DNA from 2 places in the Streptomyces sp. NPDC001070 genome. Region 1 is predicted to be linked to the other one. Evidence: riboswitches for the same ligand, from Rfam matches in the RefSeq annotation. Region 1 holds a riboswitch; the other holds the start of a gene.
The links. Region 1 has a riboswitch for thiamine pyrophosphate ahead of thiO (glycine oxidase ThiO). Riboswitches for the same ligand answer to the same signal wherever they lie in the genome.
Positions count from the first base shown of each region.

Region 2: linked by a shared signal. The riboswitch ahead of ACWDAS_RS26090 (thiamine ABC transporter substrate-binding protein) and the one ahead of thiO (glycine oxidase ThiO) in region 1 are both predicted to bind thiamine pyrophosphate.

Region 1 covers NZ_JBSFLB010000005.1:17,273-28,136, forward strand. Annotated here, with positions in the region: gene ACWDAS_RS07700 (YhgE/Pip family protein) at 1-821, shown strand, start outside; gene ACWDAS_RS07705 (TetR/AcrR family transcriptional regulator) at 865-1,476, shown strand; gene ACWDAS_RS07710 (DUF4126 family protein) at 1,775-2,389, shown strand; gene ACWDAS_RS07715 (phytoene desaturase family protein) at 2,400-3,929, shown strand; gene ACWDAS_RS07720 (hypothetical protein) at 4,015-4,992, opposite strand; gene metF (methylenetetrahydrofolate reductase [NAD(P)H]) at 5,049-5,966, opposite strand; gene thiE (thiamine phosphate synthase) at 6,149-6,841, opposite strand; gene ACWDAS_RS07735 (Rv2175c family DNA-binding protein) at 6,888-7,253, opposite strand; gene ACWDAS_RS07740 (NAD(P)/FAD-dependent oxidoreductase) at 7,415-8,620, opposite strand; TPP riboswitch at 8,703-8,815, shown strand; gene thiO (glycine oxidase ThiO) at 8,812-9,966, shown strand; gene thiS (sulfur carrier protein ThiS) at 9,963-10,181, shown strand; gene ACWDAS_RS07755 (thiazole synthase) at 10,188-10,864, shown strand, end outside.
Region 2 covers NZ_JBSFLB010000022.1:114,746-125,609, reverse strand. Annotated here, with positions in the region: gene ACWDAS_RS26115 (ABC transporter ATP-binding protein) at 1-686, shown strand, start outside; gene ACWDAS_RS26110 (hypothetical protein) at 668-1,825, shown strand; gene ACWDAS_RS26105 (LOG family protein) at 1,884-2,993, shown strand; gene ACWDAS_RS26100 (ABC transporter ATP-binding protein) at 3,210-4,235, opposite strand; gene ACWDAS_RS26095 (ABC transporter permease) at 4,235-5,848, opposite strand; gene ACWDAS_RS26090 (thiamine ABC transporter substrate-binding protein) at 5,917-7,008, opposite strand; TPP riboswitch at 7,000-7,104, opposite strand; gene rlmN (23S rRNA (adenine(2503)-C(2))-methyltransferase RlmN) at 7,163-8,269, opposite strand; partial or broken gene ACWDAS_RS26080 (dienelactone hydrolase family protein) at 8,814-9,536, opposite strand; gene ACWDAS_RS26075 (DUF4265 domain-containing protein) at 9,582-10,058, opposite strand; gene ACWDAS_RS26070 (hypothetical protein) at 10,105-10,599, opposite strand.

The sequences.
Region 1 (10,864 bases):
ACACCCTCGCGGGCGGGATGTACCGGCTGTCGGACGGCAGCAACCAGCTGACGACCGGCCTGACCCGACTGACCGACGGCAGCGGGCAGCTCGCCGACGGCCTGCACGACGGCGCGTCCCGGATCCCCGACTACGACCGGAAGGAGCGCGCCGACCGCACCGAGGTGATGGCCGACCCGGTCCGGCTCGCCGCGCGGTCCCTGCACAAGGCGCCCAACTACGGTACGGGCTTCGCGCCCTACTTCATCCCGCTGTCCCTGTGGGTCGGGGCGATGGTCGCCTACATGCTGCTCCAGCCGCTGAGCAGGCGCGCCATGGCCGCGGGCGCCCCGGCCTGGCGGATCGCGGTGGCAGGCTGGCTGCCGGTGCTCGCCATAGGGATCGCGCAGACGCTGGCCCTGATGGCGGTGCTGCACTGGGCGATCGGTCTGCAGATGGCGCGGGCGGCCGGCACGATCGGCTTCCTCATCCTGGTGACGGCGTGTTTCGCCGCCATCGTGCAGTGGCTCAACGCGCGCTTCGGGCCGGCGGGCCGCGTGCTGGTGCTGGCGCTGCTGATGCTGCAGCTCACCTCGGCGGGCGGCACCTACCCGGTCCAGACGAGCCCGGACTTCTTCAACGCGATCCACCCGTTCCTGCCCATGACCTACGTCGTGGAGGGGCTGCGCCACCTGATCACGGGCGGCGGGCTCTGGCCGGTGTGGCGGGCCGTCCTGGTGCTGCTCGCCTTCACCGCGGGCGCACTGGCGCTCACCGCGGTGTCGGCCCGCCGCAAGCAGGTGTGGACCGTGGACCGGCTGCATCCGGAGCTGTCTCTGTGAGGCCGGACGGATCCGGCCGCCGGGACCGTAGAGAATCGTCGTCATGAACAGTGCACGACGCCAGGCCACCCGGCAGAAGCTCTTCCAGGCCGCGGTCACGCTCATCGCCGAGCAGGGCTTCTCCGCCACCACGGTCGACGAGATCGCCGAGCGCGCCGGGGTGGCCAAGGGCACCGTCTACTACAACTTCGCCAGCAAGAACGAGCTCTTCGAGGAGTTGCTGCGGCACGGCGTCGGCCTGCTCACGGCCTCCCTCCGGGAGGCGGGGGCCGGGGTCACCGCGCGCGGCGGCAGCAATGTGGACGCGATCGACGCGATGATCCGGGCCGGGCTCGCCTTCATCGCCGAGTACCCGTCCTTCACGCAGCTGTACGTGGCCGAGCTGTGGCGGACCAACCGCGCCTGGCAGGACACGCTCATGGTGCTGCGCCGGGAGGCGGTCGCGGTCGTGGAGCAGACGCTGCGCGACGCGGTGGCGGCGGAGGAGCTGAGCGACGAGATCGATGTGCCGCTCACGGCGGCGGCGCTCTTCGGGATGGTGCTCGTCGCGGCGCTCGACTGGCTGTCGTTCCAGCCGGAGCGGTCGATCGACGACGTGCACGCGGCCCTGTCGCGGCTGCTGCAGGGCCGGGTCGCCGGGCACGCCCGCGCCTAGGTGTACGCGGCCGGTACGACGGTGCGCCGCCCCGGCGCGGCCCGATCCCCCGTCGGGCCGTTCCAGGGCGGCGCTTCCCCCAGTGCACCCCCGATACGGCCGGGCGCCGCGCCGTTCCGCCGCCCCGTGTCGGCGGTGCCGGTGCCGTGCCCTTCCGTTGCCTCCACCTTGGCGTCCGCGCGGGCCCGCGCCCATCCGTACACGTACTCAAGTGGGGGTCTGAGTACAGGTACTCACTACTGGGCGGTATCGCTCAAAGGGTGCGGTGCTTTTTCGCGGGTCGGTACCATCACGGCCCATGTCGGTACTTCCGCTCGTGTTCACCAGCGGCTGGGCGAGCGGGATCAACGCCTATGCCGTGGTCTTCCTGCTCGGCCTGATGGGCGTCACCGGCGTCAGCGACGAGGTGCCCCCGGCCCTGGAGCGCACCGACGTGCTGATCGCCGCGGGGATCCTGTTCCTCTGCGAGGCGGTGGCCGACAAGATCCCTTACGTCGACACCACGTGGGACGCCGTGCACACGGTGATCCGGCCGGTCGCCGGGGGCGTGGTGGCGGCCCTGCTGGCCGGTCAGAACGGTTCGCTGCCGGAGCTGGCGGCGGCCGCGGTCGGCGGGACGACGGCACTGGTGAGCCATCTGGTGAAGGCCGGCGTCCGGATGGGGGTCAACACCTCGCCGGAGCCGGCGAGCAACATCGTGATCAGTCTCGCGGAGGACGTCGGCGTCGCCGGGATCATCGTCTTCGCGCTCTTCCACCCGGTGGCCGCGGCGAGCATCGCGGCGGTGCTGCTGGTGCTCGGCGTCATCACGGTGATCTTCATACTGTCCCGGATCCGCCGTTTCCGGCAGCGCTGGAAGGCCCGTCGCGAACGCCGCAAGGCCGGTAGCGACGTTGTCGGTGGCTGGGGCTAGAGTCCCTGACATGGCACGGATTGCGGTGATCGGCGCGGGAATGGGCGCCATGGCGGCCGCCGCCCGGCTCGCCACCGGCGGGCACCGGGTGGCGGTGTACGAGCGCGCCGCCACCCACGGGGGCGGGCTGCGGCGGCTGGAGCGCGCGGGCTTCGGCTTCGACACCGGCCCCGGACTGCTGCATCTGCCCGCGGTCTACCGCGACCTGTTCGTCAAGACCGGCAAGGAGAGCCTGGAGGACAGCGTCGCGCTCACCCAGGTCGATCCGGCGAGCCGGCACGTCTTCGCCGACGGCACGGCCGTGTCGCTGCCCAACGCGTCGCGCGGCGGGGTCGTCACGGCCCTCGACGCGGCGCTCGGGGCCGGCGCGGGCGAGCGCTGGAGCGAGATGCTGGTCCGGGCCCGGGACGTCTGGGACGCCACGCGCCGCCCGCTGCTGGAGGACGCGCTCGCCCCCGACCCGGCCCTGCTCCTCCGCGATCCGTATCCGGCGCCCGCCGTGCGGCGCGGTCTGTTCCGGCGCGGCGCGCCCACGCTGGCCGAGGTCGCCGCGCGTGAACTGGGCGACCCGCGGCTCGCCGCGCTGCTCGGCTCGTACGCGCTGGCCTACGGCTTCGACCCGCGTACGGTCCCCGGCAGCGCCACCGTACTGCCGTACATGGAGCAGACCTTCGGCAGTTGGTACGTGCGCGGCGGCATGCGGGCGCTGGCCGACGCGGTGCACGCGCGGTGCGTGGCGCGCCGGGTGGAGTTCCGCTTCGGCGCCGAGGTCGCGGGGATCACGGAGAAGGACGGCCGCGCGGCCGGGCTCGAACTCACCGACGGCACAAAGGTGGAGGCCGACACCGTGGTCGCCGGTGTCGCTCCGTGGCTGCTTCCCCCGCTGCTGTCGCGGGGCTCCGGGGGGTCCTGGCGCGGCGACCGACTGTGGGACGGCGTCGGCCCCGGCCCCGGCTGCGAGGGCCCCGGGCGGCTCACGGTCTGCCTTGCGTTGCGCGGGGCCCGGCCCTCGGACGCCGTGCACCGTACGGTCGTTCACGCCGCGGCCCCGGAGGCCGAGGCGGCGGCCCTGGCGCGCGGGGAGCTGTGCGACCGCCCGACGGTCACGGTGCTGCGCCCCGACGACGACTCGTTGCGGCCCGACGGCGCCACGGAGGCCGTCACGCTGAGCGTCACAGCCCCGCCCCACGGCCCTCAAGGGGTGGACTGGCGGGCACCCGGCCTGGCCGAGCGCGCCGCGGACGCGGTGCAGTCGGTCGCGGCGGCGGTCCTGCCCGATCTGACGGACCGCCTGCTGTGGCGGGCCGTGCACACACCCGCCGACACCGAGGACGAGACGGGCACCCCTGGCGGCCGGCTCCCCCGCCCTGCCCTGGCCGGCGCCGACGGGGCGCATCTGCACCCCGGCAACCGCCTGCTCGTCCCCGGTCTGTACCTCGTGGGCGGCTGGTCCCACCCCGGCGGCGGACTCGCCCACACCGGCATGTCCGGCGCCATCGCCGCGGACCTGATAGCGGGCGGTCCGGGCGGCAGCCGCTGACATACGCGTCCGGCGCCGCCGCGGACGAGAGGTCCTCGGCGACGCCGGGCTGCCGGACTTCCGGCTGGAGCGGGCCGGCAGCGGCCTAGTTGTAGCGGTAGGGGTCGTAGGGGTCGTACTGACCCTGCTGGCCCTGCTGCTGCCCCTGCTGCTGGTCGTAGGTGTTCTGCTGCTGCGGGATGTACGGCTGCTGCTCCCCGCCCTGCTGGGGCACCCAGACGCCGCCGGCCGGGGTGTCGTAGCCGTACTGCTGCGTGCCCTGGTTCTGCTGGTACGGGTCCTGGTAGCCACCGCCGTAGGTGCCGTACGCCGCCTGCTGGTCCCAGCCGCCGGGCTGCTGCTGTTGCTGCCCGTAGGCGTCGTACGAGGCGGCCGCGGGCTGCTGTTGCTGCTGGGCGCCGTTCCAGTCGCCGTAGCCGGTGGTGGCGCCGTAGTTCTCGTAGCCGGCGCCGGCGTAGGGCTCCTGGTTGTAGTTGGGCTGCCCGTTGTACATCGGGTACTCGCCGCTGTCCTCGTGCATGGGCACGGGCTGGTAGACCTGCGTGGAGTCCATCCCGGGCCCGGCGGGGCCCGCGGCGGCCGGCCCGGCGGCCGCGTAGCTGTCGTAGGACTGCCCGACGCCCGCCCCGGCAGGGGTTCCGGTGCCGGAGTCCTCGTACCCGGTCAGGCCGTCCGCGGGCGTCTCGTACGCGGTCATGCCGTCGGCAGCCGCCTCGTCTCGCTGCGCGCCCCGGCCCCTGCGGCCGCCGGCACGGCGCGGCAGCGGCGGTGCCTCCTCCTCGCTGTCCTCGTCGTCGGCGTCCTCCTTGGGAGAGCGCAGCGCCCATCCCTCGACGAAGCCGCGGCGGTAGGAGAGCGTGACGAAGGTCTGGCCGGCGCCGAAGGCGACGGCGCCCACCACGATGACGAGGACCGAGGGCAGGGAGACGCCCAGGACGACGCCAAGGAACCCCGCGAAGGCGAGCAGCCGCCACCTCAGCCGAGCCTTGTACTGCAGGAGCACTTCACCGAGCAGCCACAGCGCGACCACCCCGAAGGCGATGTAGAGCACTGTGTAGGCCATGAGCGCACTTCCTCACCGTTCACCGTCGTCGGCCCACCGGGGCGGCGGCTCCGCCCTCACGACCTCTGGTGCAGTCCCAGATTCTCGTAGATTTCCAACGACGCCGTGGAGTGATTAAGGGTAATGAAGTGCAGTCCGGGGATGTCCTCGGCCATCAGCCGCCGGCACATCTCCGTCGCGTACTCGACCCCGATCGCCCGCACCGCGGCCGGATCGTCCTTGACCGCGAGGATACGGTCCGCGAGCTCTTGCGGGAAAGGCGCGTTGCCCAGCTGGGCGAAGCGCTCGATCTGCCGCACGTTCGTGACCGGCATGATCTCGGGGATGATGGGCGTCTCGCAGCGTGCCTTCCCCACCCGGTCACGCAGCCGGAGATAGTCCTCGGCGTTGAAGAACATCTGGGTGATGGCGTAGTCCGCGCCCGCCCGGCACTTCTCGACGAAGTGACGCGTATCACTTTCCCAGTCCGTCGAGCGGGGGTGCATCTCGGTGAAGGCGGCGACGCCCACGCAGAAGTCGCCCGACTCCTTGATGAGCCGCACCAGTTCGTAGGCGTAGTCGACGCCTTCCGGGTGCCGCTGCCACTCCCCCATGGGGTCGCCGGGCGGGTCGCCGCGCAGCGCGAGCATGTTCCGGATGCCCGCGTCCGCGTACTGGCCGATGATGTTGCGCAGCTCGGCGATGGAGTGGTTGACCGCGGTCAGGTGCGCCACGGGGGTCAGGGTGGTGTCGGAGGCGATCCGCTCGGTCGCCCGGACCGTGCCCTCGCGTGACTTGCCGCCTGCGCCGTAGGTGACGGAGACGAAGGTCGGGCCCACCGCCTCGATGCGGCGGATCGCGTTCCACAGCGTCCGCTCGCCCTTCTCGGTCCTCGGCGCCATGAACTCGAAGGAGTACGAGCGCTCGCCGGAGGCGAGCAGCTCACGAATGGTGACCGCGTGGTCGGTCCTGGTGGAGGCGGTTCCGAGGGCCATGCGCCTCAGGCTAACGGCGAGGGCTGGGACGCCCCAACAGACGCCACCCGAATGTCCACCCCTTGGACATGCCGCGCTCGCGCCGCGAGACGCCCCGAGGGGTGCCCGGTCCTCACCCGGTGCCTGCTCCGCGCCTGTTCAGTGCCTGCTCGGCCCTCGCCCGGCCCTCACCCGGTCCGCGCTCAGTCCTCGTACGAGCGCACTCGCTTGGCCAGCTCGGCCGCCGCCGCGCCCGGGTCGCCGGCCTCGGTGACGGCCCGTACGACGACGATCCGGCGGGCGCCGGCGTCCAGCACCTGCTCCACGTTGGACAGGTCGATCCCGCCGATCGCGAACCACGGCCGGTCCGCGCCCAGGCCCGCCGCGTACCGCACCAGGCCGAGGCCGGGCGCGGGCCGGCCGGGCTTGGTGGGGGTGGGCCACACCGGCCCGGTGCAGAAGTAGTCCGCACCGGGCTCCACGGGGCCCTGGCCTTCGGCATGGGCAACCCCAGCCGCGACTGCGGCCTCGGACTCGGAGTGGCAGGACCGCCCGATGATCACCTCGTCGCCCAGCAGCGCACGGGCGGCGGCCACGGGCAGGTCGCCCTGGCCCAGATGGAGGATGTCCGCCCCCGCGGCATGCGCCACGTCGGCGCGGTCGTTCACCGCGAGCAGCCTGCCGTGCCGTCCGCACTCCTCCGAGAGGACCGCGAGGTACTCCAGCTCCTCGCGGGCCTCCAGGCTCTTGTCGCGCAGCTGGATGACGTCGACCCCGGAGGCCAGCACGGCGTCCGCGAACGCGGCGAACTCCGTCAGGCCGCCCTGGCGCTTGCGCGCGTCGGTGCACAGGTAGAGCCGGGCGTCGGCGAGCTGCGCGCGGGTGCTCGTGCTCATGCGGGCGGGTCCCCTCGGGTGGCTGCTGAGGTGGCGGGCCGGTCGGTCAGACGGCGAGCGCCTGGGCGCGGCGCTTCACCTCGGTGCCGCGATTCTCGCGCAGCGCCTGGACGGGGGTGCCGGGCAGGCTCTCGTCAGGGGTGAACAGCCACTCCAGGGCCTCTTCGTCGCTGAACCCGTCGTCCTTGAGCAGGTTGAGCGTGCCGGTGAGGCCCTTCACGATCTTCCCCTCGCCGATGAAGTCGGCGGGGACCATCAGCACCCGGTTCTCACCCCGGCGAACGGCGATGAGCTGGCCCTCCTTGATGAGCTGACGGACCCGGGTCACCTCGACGTCGAGGCGTTCGGCGATGTCGGGGACGTTCAGCCAGGAAGGGACGAGGGAGTCAATCTTTGCGTCGATCTCGGTCACAGGACAAGCGTGCCATCCCGGACGGGTGCCGTGGAACCGCTCAGGGCACCCATTGCTCCGTCCTGACGGCTCCGCTACGGGTCCGCCATGGGTCCGGCGACCGCCGGCCCCATGGCGGAACGGGGCGGGACAGGGCGGGACGGGACGGGACGAGCGCGGGATCAGACGAGCGCGGCCCTGAGCTGCACCGCCGGATCCGCGGCCAGGGCCTCGTCGAGGTGGACGCCGCGGGCGATGAGCTTGCGGGCCTGGGCCAGGTCGCGGGGCCGCCCCACGGCGAAGAGCGCGACCAGACGGCCTTCGCGCAGCCACAGAACCGACCAGGCGGGCCCGTCCGGGTCGCCGCGCAGCAGCATGTGGTCGCTGTCCACGTGGTGCCCGGCGTACTGCACGAAACGCCCGAACTGCTCCGACCAGAAGTACGGCACCGGGTCGTAGGCCTCGTCGCCGCCCAGGATGTTCGCGGCGGCCGTGCGCGGCCCCTGCACCGCGTTGTCCCAGTGGTGGATCAGCAGCCGCTCCCCGTACCGGGCCGAGGGGAAGGAGGCGCAGTCCCCCACGGCGTACACCTCGGGCACCGAGGTGCGCAGCCGGTCGTCGGCGAGGACCGAGCGGTCCGGTCCGAGGGCGACACCGGAGCCGGCCAGCCACCCGGTCGCGGGCCGGGCGCCGATCCCGACGACGACCGCCTCGGCGGCGAGCACGCTGCCGTCCGCGAGGCGCACGGCGCCCTGCTCGACGGAGGAGACGACCGCGCCGGTGAGCAGGTCGACGCCCGCCTCCGCGTACCAGCCGCGCATCCGTTCGGCGATCCGCGCCGGCAGCACCCCGGCGAGCGGCCGTTCGGCCGCCTCCACGACGGTCACCTCGCACCCCGCGTGGCGGGCCGCCGTCGCGAACTCGGCCCCGATCCAGCCCGCGCCGACCACGACGACCCGATGCTGGTTCTCCAGCACCGGCCGCAGCGCGGTGGCGTCGTCCAGGGTGCGCAGCACGTGCACGCCGGGCGTGCCCTCACTGCCCGGCAGCATGACCGGTTCGGCGCCGCTGGCGAGGACGAGCTTGTCGTACCCGACCGGGCCGCCGTCCGTGAGCAGTTGCCGCTCGCTCGGCCGCAGGGCGGTCGCGTGCCGCCCCAGCAGCAGCTCGACGCCGATGCCGGGGAAGTCGACGTCCAGCAGCGGGCCCTCGTCGGCGCCGAAGAGCACGCCCTTGGAGAGCGGCGGCCGGTCGTACGGGGGGTGCCGCTCCGCGCCGAGCAGCGTGACCGTCCCGCCCCACCCCTGCTCGCGCAGGGACACGGCGGTCTGCACTCCGGCCATCCCGGCCCCGACGACGACGACGCGCTGCTCGCTGCTGCTGGTCACGCGATCACGGTAACGCCGCGGGGGCGCCGCCCGGCGGTACCGGTGCCCTACTCGCTGCCGATGGTGCGTACTAAGGTGGCAGGAGAGCACTCGCGGGAGCCCGGCGCACCGGGCTGAGAGGGCGGCTGGGCGGCCGCCGACCGTACGAACCTGATCCGGGTCATGCCGGCGAAGGGAGGAGCGGGAAAACCATGCACCGTCATGACGTCGTCGTGATCGGCGGCGGGATCATCGGACTGGTCACCGCCTGGCGGGCGGCCCAGCGCGGCCTGCGGACGGCGGTCGCGGACCCCGAACCGGGCGGCGGCGCCGCGCAGGTCGCGGCCGGGATGCTGGCGCCGGTCACCGAGGTGCAGTACGGCGAGCAGGCCCTGCTCGACCTCAACCTCGCCGCGGCGCGCCGCTATCCGTCCTTCGTGGCCGAACTGGAGGAGGTCACGGAGCTCGGCCTCGGCTACCGCACCTGCGGCACCCTCGCCGTCGCCCTCGACGCCGACGACCGCGCGCAGTTGCGCGAACTCCATTCCTTCCAGGACTCGTTGGGCCTTGAGTCCGAGTGGCTCAGCGGCCGCCAGTGCCGCCGTCTGGAACCGATGCTCGCCCCCGGTGTGCGCGGCGGGCTGCGGGTGGACGGCGACCACCAGGTCGACCCGCGGCGTCTGGCCGCGGCGCTGCTGCGCGCCTGCGAGCTGTCCGGGGTGGGGTTCCGGCGGTCGCGGGTGGCGCGGGTGGACGTCGCGGGCGACCGCGCGCGGGGCGTCGTCCTGGAGGACGGCACGCGGCTCGCCGCCGGGCAGGTCGTGCTGGCCGCCGGCAGTCTCAGCGGCCGGATCGGCGGACTGCCCGACCGCGTGCTGCCGCCCGTGCGTCCGGTGAAGGGGCAGGTGCTGCGGCTGCGGGTACCGCGGGCGTACGCGCCGTTCCTGTCCCGGACGGTACGGGCCGTCGTGCGCGGCGGGCACGTCTACCTGGTCCCCCGCGAGAACGGCGAACTGGTCGTCGGCGCCACCAGCGAGGAGATGGGCTGGGACACCACGGTCACCGCCGGCGGGGTCTACGAACTGCTCCGCGACGCCCACGAATTGCTGCCCGGCATCACCGAACTGCCCCTGACCGAGACGCAGGCCGGACTGCGCCCCGGCACCCCCGACAACGCCCCGCTGCTCGGGCGCGGCGCGCTCGACGGCCTGGTGCTCGCCACCGGGCACCACCGCAACGGCGTGCTGCTCACGCCGCTGACCGGCGACGTGATGGCCGAGATCCTCACCGGGGCGGACACCCCCGCGCAGGCCCGGCCCTTCTCCCCCGACCGGTTCACGTCCACACCCCAGGAGCAGTACGCATGACCGCGCCCCTCTTTCTCTCCGTCTCCGTCAACGGCGAGGCGCGGGTGGTCGCCGCGGGCGTCACCCTCGACGGCCTTGTCGCGACCCTGACCGCCTCCCCGTCCGGTGTGGCGGCCGCGCTCAACGAGACCGTCGTACCCCGCGCCCAGTGGCCCGTGACCCCGCTCCGCGACGGCGACCGGGTCGAGGTCCTCACCGCGGTCCAGGGAGGCTGACCCACCATGGCCGACGACCCGCTGACCATCGGCGGCACCGCCTTCGACTCCCGCCTGATCATGGGCACGGGCGGAGCGCCCAGCCTGGAGATCATGGAGCAGGCGCTGCTCGCCTCCGGCACCGAGCTGACCACGGTCGCCATGCGGCGGCTGGACCCCACGGTCAAGGGCTCCGTGCTGTCCGTGCTCGCCCGGCACGGCATCCGCGTGCTGCCGAACACCGCCGGGTGCTACACCGCGGGCGAGGCCGTCCTCACCGCCCGACTGGCGCGGGAGGCGCTGGGCACGGACTGGGTGAAGCTGGAGGTCATCGCCGACGAGCGCACGCTGCTGCCGGACCCCGTGGAACTGCTGGAGGCGGCGGAGACCCTCGTGGACGACGGCTTCACGGTGCTGCCCTACACCAACGACGACCCGGTGCTCGCCCGGAAGCTCGAGGACGCGGGGTGCGCGGCGATCATGCCGCTCGGCTCGCCGATCGGGTCGGGGCTCGGCATCCGGAACCCGCACAACTTCGAGCTGATCGTCGAGCGGGCGACGGTGCCGGTGATCCTTGACGCGGGGGCCGGTACGGCCTCGGACGCGGCCCTGGCGATGGAGCTGGGGTGCGCGGCGGTCATGCTGGCCTCCGCGGTCACCCGGGCGCAGGAGCCGGTGCTCATGGCGGAGGCCATGCGGCACGC
Region 2 (10,864 bases), on a different contig from region 1:
TGCGCCACACGCACGACCGCTCACCCGCTCTGCTCGGCGTGTCCCTCGGCGTACGGGAGGGCGAGATCCTCGGAGTGCTCGGCCCGCACGGCGCGGGGAAGACCACCCTGCTGCGCTGCCTGTCCGGCGAACTGCTGCCCGAGCAGGGCGAGGTGTGGTTCAACAGCGCCCCCGTGCACACCCTCGGCCTGACCGCCCGCGAGCGCCTGCGCCGCGAACGCTTCGGCTGGATCGACAGCAGCCCGCAGCTGCTGCCCGAGCTGACCGTCCGCGAGAACGCCGCGCTGCCGCTGCTGCTGTGCGGCGTCCCGTACCGCACGGCCCGCGCCGCGGCGCAGGAGTGGCTGGACCGGCTGGACATCGGCGGGGCCGCCCGCAAGCGTCCGGGCCGGCTGCTGCAGGCGGAGCGGCAGCGGGTGGCGATCGCCCGCGCCCTGGTCAACCGGCCCTCCGTGGTCTTCGCGGACGAGCCGACCGCCCCGCTCCACCGAGCCGACCGCGCCCAGGTGCTGCGGATGCTGACCAGCGCCGCCCGTTCGCACGGCATCACCGTGGTGCTCGCCTCCAACGAACCCGAGGTCGTCTCCCTCGCCGACCGGGTGATCACCCTGGTCGACGGGCGCTTCGTCGCCGGCATGCCGCAACAGGACCGGGAGGACGCCGACTCGTGCTCAGCCTCCGTGTAGCCCTCGGCTCCCGGCCGGAGGTGCTGCTGCGCCGGCTGCTGGTCGCCGCCGCGGCCGCGGGCACGGGATTCCTGCTGCTCGCCGCGCTCGGGCACGCCCTCGCGCACCCCGAGGTCGCACCGGACGACGTGGTCAGACTGCTCTGGTGCGCCGTGCCGTTCGCCGCCACCGTTCATCTGTCGGTGCTCGTGGCCCGTACGGAGCCGAGCGGGCGGCTGCACGCGGGGCTGGCCGCGGCCGGGCTCGGCCGGCACGGGCTGCCCCTGCTCGCCGCGGCGAGTTCCGCGCTCAACTGCGGCCTGGGGGTCCTGACGGCGCTCCTGGGCTTCCTCTGTCTGCGCGGCGACCTGCCCGGTCCCCGGCTGAGCGGCACCGCGGCCGAGGTGCTGGGCGCGGACCGGCCGCTGCCGTTCGTGGGCGCGCTGACCCTGCTGGCCACGCTGCCGCTCACCGCGGCGGTCGCGGCCGCGGTCGCGCTGCGGCCACGCCGTACCCGCGAGGACGAGCCGGCCGCCCGCGAGGGCGGCGCCCCGTCCGGGTTGCCGTGGGGCGCCGCGCTCGTCGCGATCGGCCTGGCCGTCGAGATCACCGCTGCCCGCGGCGGCCGTCCGCCCGTATCCGGCGGCACGCTGCCGCTGCCCGGTGGTCTCGGCCACGTCGCCCCGGCCGTGGTCTGCGGCTGGCTGCTGACCACCGCGGGCATGGTGCTGGCCATGCCCGGGCTCGTCCATCTGTGCGGGCGGCTGCTGGCGATGTGCCGGCCGAGCGCCCTGCGGCTGCTCGCCGGCCGCGCCCTCCAGGAGGAGGCCGCGCTTGTGGGCCGACCGCTGGGCGCGCTCTGCGCCGTGGTCGCCACCGCCCTCGTCGGCAGCGACCGGCTCGGCACCGGGACGCATCCCGTCGGCCCGCTGACCGTACTGGGCGCCGCCCTCGTCACCGTGTCGGCCGTCGCGACCGCGCTCACCGCGACCGTGGACGCCAAGCGTGCCCGCCGCCCGGCCACCGTGGCCCTCACCCGCCTCGGCGCGCCCGCCGCCCTGCTGCGCAACGCCGCCGCCGTCCGCGCCCTCGCGGTCCTCGGCGTCGCGCTCCCGCTGACCCTGCTCATCGCCCACCTGGGCACGTTGCCGCTGCGGTAGCCGCGCGGGTCACGCGCGGCCGGGCCCCCCGGCTGCGGCTCTCGGCGCGGGCGCTATCGTGACGGGCGTGCTGCCGCCGAACGATCACGAGATCGAGTCCCTCCAGGAGTTCGACCGCGTCGCCGCGTCGGGCTCGCTGCGCGGACACCGCGTCCAGTCGGTCGATCTGACGACCCGTACGCCCGTCCTGCTGTCCGCCGACACGGCCGAGACCGTCTTCCTGGGCTGCCCGATGGAACCCGAGGCGGCCGCGCACGTCCGCGCCTGCGGCGCCGTGGTGTTCCCCCCGGTGCCGGACCTGCCGTTCGATCCGTACCGCGGCTCCCTCTACGGTCCCGACTCGCTGTACGAGGGACTCGCCGAAGGCTACGAGGCGACGCCGGACGCCCGCGCCTACGAGTGGTTCCTGCGCACCCGGGGACGCGGCGACATATACGCGTCCATGCTCCGCAGCATCCACGACGACGCCGTCTCCGACGCCTTCGACGAACTCGTGGCCGGCGCCCGGGTCGTGGGCGTCATGGGCGGCCACGCCATGGAACGCGGCACCGAGGCCTACGCGGGCGCCGCCCGCCTCGGCCGCGCGCTCGCCCGCGAGGGCCTGACCGTGGCCACGGGCGGCGGGCCCGGCGCCATGGAGGCGGCCAACCTCGGCGCCTACGCCGCGCCCTTCGACGAGGCGATGCTCACCGACGCCCTGGAGCTGCTGGCGAAGGTCCCCTCCTTCCGTCCCTCCATCACCGACTGGGCCGGCGTCGTCTTCGACGTGCGCGACCGCTGGCCCGGCGGCGGTGCCTCGATCGGCGTACCGACCTGGTTCTACGGCCACGAGCCGCCGAACGCCTTCGCCGCGCACATCGCCAAGTACTTCGCCAACGCCACCCGCGAGGACGGCCTGCTGGCCCGCTGCAACGCCGGGGTCGTCTTCCTGCCGGGCGCCGCAGGCACGGTGCAGGAGATCTTCGACAACTCCACCCCCAACTACTACGAGTCCAACGGCGCCCCGCGCCCCATGGTCCTGGTCGACCGCGACCACTGGACCCGCCGCCTCCCGGCCTGGCCCCTGCTGCAGGCACTCGCCGCGGACCGCCCCATGGCAGGGCGGATCGCCCTGGTCGACTCCATCGAGGACGCCCCGCGGGCACTGGCCCGCCTGGCGCGGGACTAGCCCGAACTCCGGGGTACGCGCGACCGCGTTGCGCACGACCGGGGTACGGCCTGCACCGTGTTCGGCCGTCCCGCCGTCTCGCGCCCTACGGGCGCACAGATGCGGGCTGCGGATGGGAAGGGGGGCGCGGAGCGGAGGCCCCTGCCGCTCGACTACCGAGCGTCCGGCCCCGCAAGGCCGCCGGGGAAGGTCGCGCGGCGGCTGACGGGACGGGGTCTACCCGCCGAGCACCACGACCTCGTCCGCCGTGAAGGCGACGCCGACCGTGTCGCCCTCGGCGGGGGCGTCGCGCAGGGCGCAGCCGGCCTCCAGGGGAGGGCCGTCCTCGGGCCGCAGGAGGAGGGTGACCTGGTCGCCGCGGAAGGTGCGGGCGAGGACGGCGCAGCGCAGTCCGTCGTCGGCGGGAACAAGCCGCACGCCGGCGGGCCGGACGAGCAGCCGGGCGGGGCCCTGCGGGGAGCCGGATGGGACGGGGACCTTGCCCCAGGCGGTGTCGGCGGCGTCGCCGGTGACGGTGGCGGCCACGACGTTGTCGAAGCCGAGGAAGCGGGCGACGAACTCGGAGGCCGGCCGCTGCCAGACCTCCAGCGGCGTACCGGCCTGCTCGACGCGGCCGTCGCGCATGACGACGACGCGGTCCGCGAGGGCGAAGGCCTCGCTCTGGTCGTGGGTGACGGCGAGCACCGTGGTGCCCAGCCGGCGGAAGAGCCCGCGCAGTTCGACCACCAGTCGCTCGCGCAGGCCGCGGTCGAGCTGGCCGAGCGGCTCGTCGAGCATGAGCAGCCGCGGCCCGGGGGCCAGGGCCCGGGCCAGGGCGACGCGCTGCTGCTCGCCGCCGGAGAGGGACGCCACGGCGCGCCGCTGCGCGCCGGGGAGCCCGACGAGCTCCAGCAGCCCCGCCACCGTGCGCTCCCGTTCGGCGCGCCCGGCGCCGCGCATGCGCAGCCCGAAGTCGACGTTCCCGGCGACGTCGCGCTGCGGGAAGAGCTGGTGGTCCTGGAACATCAGCCCGACGCCGCGCCGGTGGGTGGGCACACCCGCCTGGTCGCGGCCGGAGAGCAGGACGCGACCGGCGTCCAGCGGCTGCAGCCCGGCCACGACGCGCAGCAGGGTGGACTTGCCGCTGCCGCTGGGCCCGAGCACACAGACCGTCTCGTGCTCGGCGACCTCCAGGACGACGGCGTCCAGGGCGGCATGCCCGCCGAAGCGCACGGTGGCGCCGTCCAGTCGCAGCAGGGCCATCAGAACTCCCCCGACCTGTCGATGCGGATACGTTCCAGCGCCAGCAGAGCGCCCGCGCACACCAGCATCAGCACGGTGCTGAGCGCCATCGCCTGGCCGTAGTTGAGCTCCCCGGCCCGCCCGAGGAAGCGCGCGACCGCGACGGGGAGGGTGGGGTTGTCGGGCCGGGCGATGAAGACGGTGGCGCCGAACTCGCCCAGCGACACGGCGAAGGCGAAGCCCGCCGCCACCAGCAGCGCGCGCCGCACGAGCGGCAGGTCGACCTCGCGCCACACCCGCAGCGGAGAGGCGCCGAGCACCGCGGCCGCCTCGCGCAGCCGGTCGTCCACGGCACGCAGCACCGGCAGCATGGTGCGCACCACGAAGGGCACGCCGACCAGCGCCTGGGCGAGCGGCACGAGGATCCACGAGGAGCGCAGATCCAGCGGCGGCTCGTCGAGGGTGATGAGGAAGCCGAAGCCGATGGTCACCGCCGAGGTGCCCAGCGGAAGCATCAGCAGGGCGTCGAAGCCCCTCACCAGGCGCCCGGCCCGCCGGGTGAGGGCGGCCGCGGCGAGCCCTCCGACGACCAGGGCGATGGCGGTGGCGGCGGCCGCGTACTGGAGCGAGTTCCAGACCGCGGCGACCGGCGCCACCAGGAACGTCCCCCCGCTGCCGGCCACGGAGGTCAGCGCCCGGTAGTAGCCGAGGCCGTAGCCGCCGGGCCCGCGCAGCGAGCGCTCGACCAGCACGCCCAGCGGCAGCAGGATCAGCAGCGCGGCCGTGCCGAGCGCCCCCGCGAGCAGCCCCCACTCGCCGGCGCCGCGCGGCCGGCGCGCGGTGCGGGCCGGGTCGACCAGCCGCAGCGCGCTCTCCCGGCGCCGAACGGTCCCGGCGTGCACGGCGAGGATCGCCGCGACGGCGGCGAACTGCACGATCGTCAGTACGGACGCCGTCGGCAGGTCCAGCAACTGGGCGGTCTCGCGGTAGATCTCCACCTCCAGGGTGGAGAAGGTGGGGCCGCCGAGGATCTGGATGACGCCGAAGGAGGTGAAGGTGAAGAGGAAGACCATCAGCGCGGCCGCGGCGACGGCGGGGCCGAGGGCGGGCAGCGTCACCTTGCGCCAGGCCGCGAGGCGTCCCGCGCCGAGGACCCGCGCGGCCTCCTCCTGCCGCGGGTCGAGCTGCGCCCACAGCCCGCCCACGGTCCTCACGACCACGGCGTAGTTGAAGAAGACGTGCGCGAGGAGGATCGCCCACACCGTGGTGTCCAGGCGCACCCCCCACACTTCGTCGAGCAGCCCGCCGCGCCCGAGCAGCGCGAGGAAGGCCGAACCGACGACCACGGTCGGCAGCACGAAGGGCACGGTCACCACCGCCCGCAGCACCTGCTTGCCCGGGAAGTCGAAGCGGGCGAAGACATAGGCACCGGGCAGCGCGATCGCCAGGGTGAGCGCGGTGGACGCCGCCGCCTGCCAGCAGGTGAACCACAGCACGTGGAGGATGTCGGGGTCGCCGAGCACCTCCGCGAACCGGCCGAACCGCCACCGCCCGCCCTCGCGGAGCCCGCGGGCGACGATGGCGGCGACCGGGTAGCCGAAGAACAGCGCGAAGAAGGCGACCGGCACGGCCATCAGGCCGAGCCGTACGGCGATCGACCGGACGGCCGCCGCCTTCGCGTGTGTTCCCTCGGCGGCTTCCGCTACTTCAGCACCAGCGAGGACCACAACTTGACCCACTGCTCCCGGTTCTCGGCGATCCTCTCCGGCGCGACGGTGGCCGGATCGCTGATGACGGGGGCGTACTTGGTGAAGACCTCGGGCAGCTTCGCGTCGTCGCGGGCCGGGTTGACGAACATGTTGAGCGGCATGTCCTCCTGGAAGGCGCGGCTCAGCAGGAAGTCGACGAGCGCCTTGCCGCCCTCGGTGTTCTTCGCGCCCTTGAACAGGCCGGCGAACTCGATCTGCCGGAAGCACGTGCCGGTCGCGACACCGGTCGGCCCCTCCGCGGGCTGCGTCTTCAGGCCGAGCACCTCGGCGGGCGGGCTGGAGGCGTACGAGACGACCAGCGGCTTGTCGCCCTTGCCGCCGCCGGCTCCGGAGAAGTTGTCGTAGTACGCCTGCTCCCAGCCGTCGACGACCTGGACGCCGTTGGCCTTGAGCTTCTGCCAGTACCCCTCCCAGCCCCCGTCGCCGTACTTCGCGGTGGTGGCGAGGAGGAAGGCGAGCCCCGGGGAGGAGGTGGCGGCGTTCTCGGTGACCAGCAGGTCCTTGTACTCGGGCTTGACGAGGTCGTCGAAGCTCTGCGGCACGGGGAGCTTGTGCTCGGTGAAGTACTTGCGGTCGTAGTTGACGCAGACGTCACCGAAGTCGATCGGGGTGACGCGGTGCTTCGCGGCGTCGAGCTGCAGCGTGGCGGGCACCTTGTCGAGGCCCTTGGCCTCGTACGGGTCGAACAGGTCGTTGTCGAGGGCGCGGGACAGCAGCGTGTTGTCGACGCCGAAGAAGACGTCGCCCTGCGGATTGCCCTTGGACAGCACGGCCTGGTTGACCGCGGCCCCGGCGTCCCCGCCGCGCAGCACCTTGACCGTGTAACCGGTCTGCTTCGTGAAGTCCTTCAGCACGCCCTTCGACGCGGCGAAGGAGTCGTGGCTGACCAGGGTCACGGTCTTGGAGGTGCTGCCGCCCTCGCCCTTGGCGGCGCCCCCGCTGTCGCTGCCGCACGCGGCGAGCGCGCTCGCGCCGAGCGCGACAACGAGGGCGGTGCCGGCGACACGCCGACGGGTGGTGCTCATGTGGTGACTCCCTACGCCGGTATGACCCGGATCAGGTCCGAGGGTCTGCGGCCGTGCCGCACTCTCAGCGCTCTGTGCGCTCCCCTGTCGGATGTTCTTTTGTGTGATGTCACGGCAAACGGCCGCAAACGACCGTCACCCTAGCAAGCGCGGGTCAGCGCTCGGAAGCCGCCAGCTGCCCGCAGGCGCCGTCGATCTCCTGCCCCCGCGTGTCCCGTACGGTCACCGGCACGCCGTGCGCCTCCAGCGCCGCCACGAACGCCCGCTCGTCCTCGGGCCGCGAGGCCGTCCACTTCGAGCCGGGGGTCGGGTTCAGCGGGATCAGGTTGACGTGCACGCGATGATTCTTGAGCAGCCGGCCCAGCAGGTCGGCGCGCCATGCCTGGTCGTTGATGTCCCGGATCAGCGCGTACTCGATCGAGACCCGGCGCCCGGACACGTCCGCGTAGTGCCACGCGGCGTCCAGCACCTCGCGCACCTTCCAGCGGGTGTTCACCGGCACCAGGGTGTCGCGCAGCTCGTCGTCGGGCGCGTGCAGCGACACCGCGAGCCGGCACTTGAAGCCCTCGTCCGCGAAGCGGAGCATCGCCGGGACCAGGCCCACCGTCGACACGGTGATGCCGCGCTGGGACAGGCCCAGCCCGTCCGGCTCGGGGTCGGTCAGCCGGCGGATGGCGCCGACGACGCGCTTGTAGTTCGCGAGCGGCTCGCCCATGCCCATGAAGACGATGTTGGACAGCCGCGCCGGCCCGCCCGGGATCTCCCCGTCCCGCAGCGAGCGCATGCCCGCCACGATCTGGTGCACGATCTCGCCGGTCGACAGGTTCCGGTCCAGCCCGGCCTGGCCGGTGGCGCAGAACGGGCAGTTCATGCCGCAGCCCGCCTGCGAGCTGATGCACATCGTCACCCGGTCCGGGTAGCGCATCAGGACCGACTCGACCAGCGTCCCGTCGAACAGCCGCCACAGCGTCTTGCGCGTCGTGTCGTTGTCGGTGCTGGAGTGCCGCACCACCGACATCAGGTCCGGCAGCAGCCCCTCCGCCAGCTTCCCGCGCGCCGCCGCGGGGATGTCCGTCCAGGCGGCGGGATCATCGGCGTACCGCGCGAAATAGTGCTGCGACAGCTGCTTCGCGCGGAACGGCTTCTCCCCCAGCTCCGCGACGGCCTCCCGGCGCTCCTCGGGCGAGAGATCGGCAAGGTGCCGCGGCGGCTTCTTGGCTCCGCGCGGCGCGACGAATGTGAGTTCTCCGGGTGCAGGCATGGTTCATCCAGTGTCGCAGATCGATTGGGCCCGCCCAGGTCAGATGGGTGAGGCTCCCGTCACCCTCAGATGTCCCCTGTCAACGCCGGCCGACCTTTCACGGCCCGCAGACGGCCCGGAGGACGCGGCCCGCGCCGCCAGTGGGTCCGGCTGCGAGCAGTGGCTTCGGCCGGCTGGATCTTGTCCTTTTCACTGCACCATCTCTGGGTCCCTTGGGGGCCGTCTTCCTGGAGGCGGTGCCGGTGGAGGAGATGCGTCGTGCGCTTCTTGAGGGCAGATCCGGTCTGCCAGCCGTCGGTGCGGTACGGCCCGCCGGGGGGCGCCCCTCCGTGGTGGTCGATGCCCGCCGGCGGGACCTTCACCGACGTCGATCCGGAGACGCGCCGCCCCGACCGGCCGGTACCGCCGATGGCCGGTACCGCCGCGATCGGGGCGGTTGTGCATCTGCCGGCCACCGCCATCGAGGAGGGCCGGGACCTGTCCTCGATGAGCGGCATCCCGGCCGAGACCGCCTACCGTCTGCTGCCGGCCCGACGGCCCGGCCTCACCTCAGGTGCCGGCCGAAGAACCGGACCCCGTCCTCCAACTCGAACCACGGGGTGCCGGTGTGCCCACCGAGATTGGCGTGCAGCGTCTTCTCCTTGGTACCGAAGGAGTCGAACAGGTCCAAGGCCCGCTGCCGGGGATTCCCTTCGTCGTCCCACTGCAGCAGGAACAGCAGCGGGATGGTGACCAACCGGGCCTCCTCGCGCTGGGCGCGGGGCACGTAACCCCCGGCGAAGAAACCGGCGGCCGCGATGCGCGGCTCGACCACCGCCAGCCGAATGCCGACGGCGGTCCACCCCGCGTACCCGACCGGGCCGCCGATCCCGGGCAGCGAAAGGAGGGCGTCCAGGGTGGTCCGCCACTCCGGGACCGCCTTTTCGACCAGCGGGCCGACGAAGGACTCGAAGATCTCATCCACCGGCTCGCCGGCCTGCATCGCCCGGCGAAGGTCGGCGCGGGCCTACTCGTCGGCGGTGGAACGGGGCCGGTCACCGCACCCGGGGGCGTCGATGGCGGCCACCGCGTAGCCGCACGCCGCGGTGTGCCGGGCCCGGGCCACCAGCCGGGATTCCCCCTTGGGCAGACCGTTGTTGTGGGCCATCAGGATCAGCGGGGCCGGTGCGGCGGATTCGGGCGTCCACAGGGTGCCGGGGATCTCGCCGAGGGTGAATTCGCGCTCGAGGACGCCGCCGTCGAGGCGCTGTTCAGAAGTGAACTGCATGGTCGTGCCTTTCGGGAGTGCTCTTGAACGGCGCTCCCGGACGACCTATCGCCCGACCGTGACCCCGGAGGGGAGCACCCATGTCGATACTGTGTTCACGGATACCACCTCCTCGTTCTCTCGCACGGCTTCCGGAAACGTAGCGGTGGTCGCCGTGGTCCGCCAACAGGTTTTTGCGGGCTCCGGGGCCCGCCGCGAAGGCGGTCGCGCTCCGCCGGCAAGATCCAACGGATTGTCGAGGGACACCATGCCGAATCGCTCGATGCCTTCGCCGCCGGCGCCCAACTCAAGGAAGGCGTTGACCACACTCTGCCGCGCTGCTGCCGAGGCTTTGTCACGGAACACGATCAAGCGGATGGTGCAGTTGTTCGAGGGTCGGACCACCCTGACCGCCCACCTGACCCCGTCGTCGTCCGCGGAAGTCTCGACGATGTCGCCGATCGCCACGCCTCGCACGAAGAAGGGCGAGTTGGCCAGCTCGGCCCTTCCGTCCCCCCGGTCGATGGCCCACAGGCTCTCCACCCCGACCGGCGGCCAGCATGTGGGCCCGGATCGTGGCGATCTCCCCTCAATGGGGACCGCGCCATGGCGGACGCAACAAGGCCCACATGGCGAGTGGTTGGACAGAGTATTTGAACCGTTCGGCAAGTCGCTCCACAGTGGAGCGGCGCAGGGTGCACAGCCACACGTAACAGCTCAGGGAGACGCAGAGACATGTCCAGCTCTGCCACCACAAAGCCCGCGTCGCTGGCTCTTGACCCGTGCATAGATAGAGCGTCCACGTGACCGAGGTGGCTACTCCCAGTGCGACCAGGCCGGCCCTGGCTACCTGGCCGCGAACAGCCCAGCGGGAGGCAAGCAGGCCGGCGGGTATCTGGATAGCGACGTGGAACATCAGGACCCAGATCAGCAGCCCGAACGCTTGCCCATAGACTGCCGTGGACACGGCCGGAATCCAGCACAAGCCGATGAACAGCAGTACGCCGCTCTGGTGCATAGCGGCAATGTTCAACGGAACGTGCCACGCCCCGATCCAGCGGCGCTCGTTGTCGCTCGCCTGCACGACGACCTCCCCTGGAGGCATAAGCCGCCCCCGCCGTTGCTGGCCAGCAGTCTACGCGCAAGAGCGCAGAGCGACTTTGGGCGGGAGCTGCCACGGGGCGAGAGATCCGGGTCCGTACGCTGGCCGCGAATCGGTCGGCTCCTGCCTGGACGAGTTGATCGTGACCTGAGCGGCCCGAACGGGTGAGGGACGGTCACCCCCGGGCGTCGCAGCGGCCGGCAACGTTGGCCAGCCTTTCACGGCCCAGCGAGGACCCGGGGTTGTC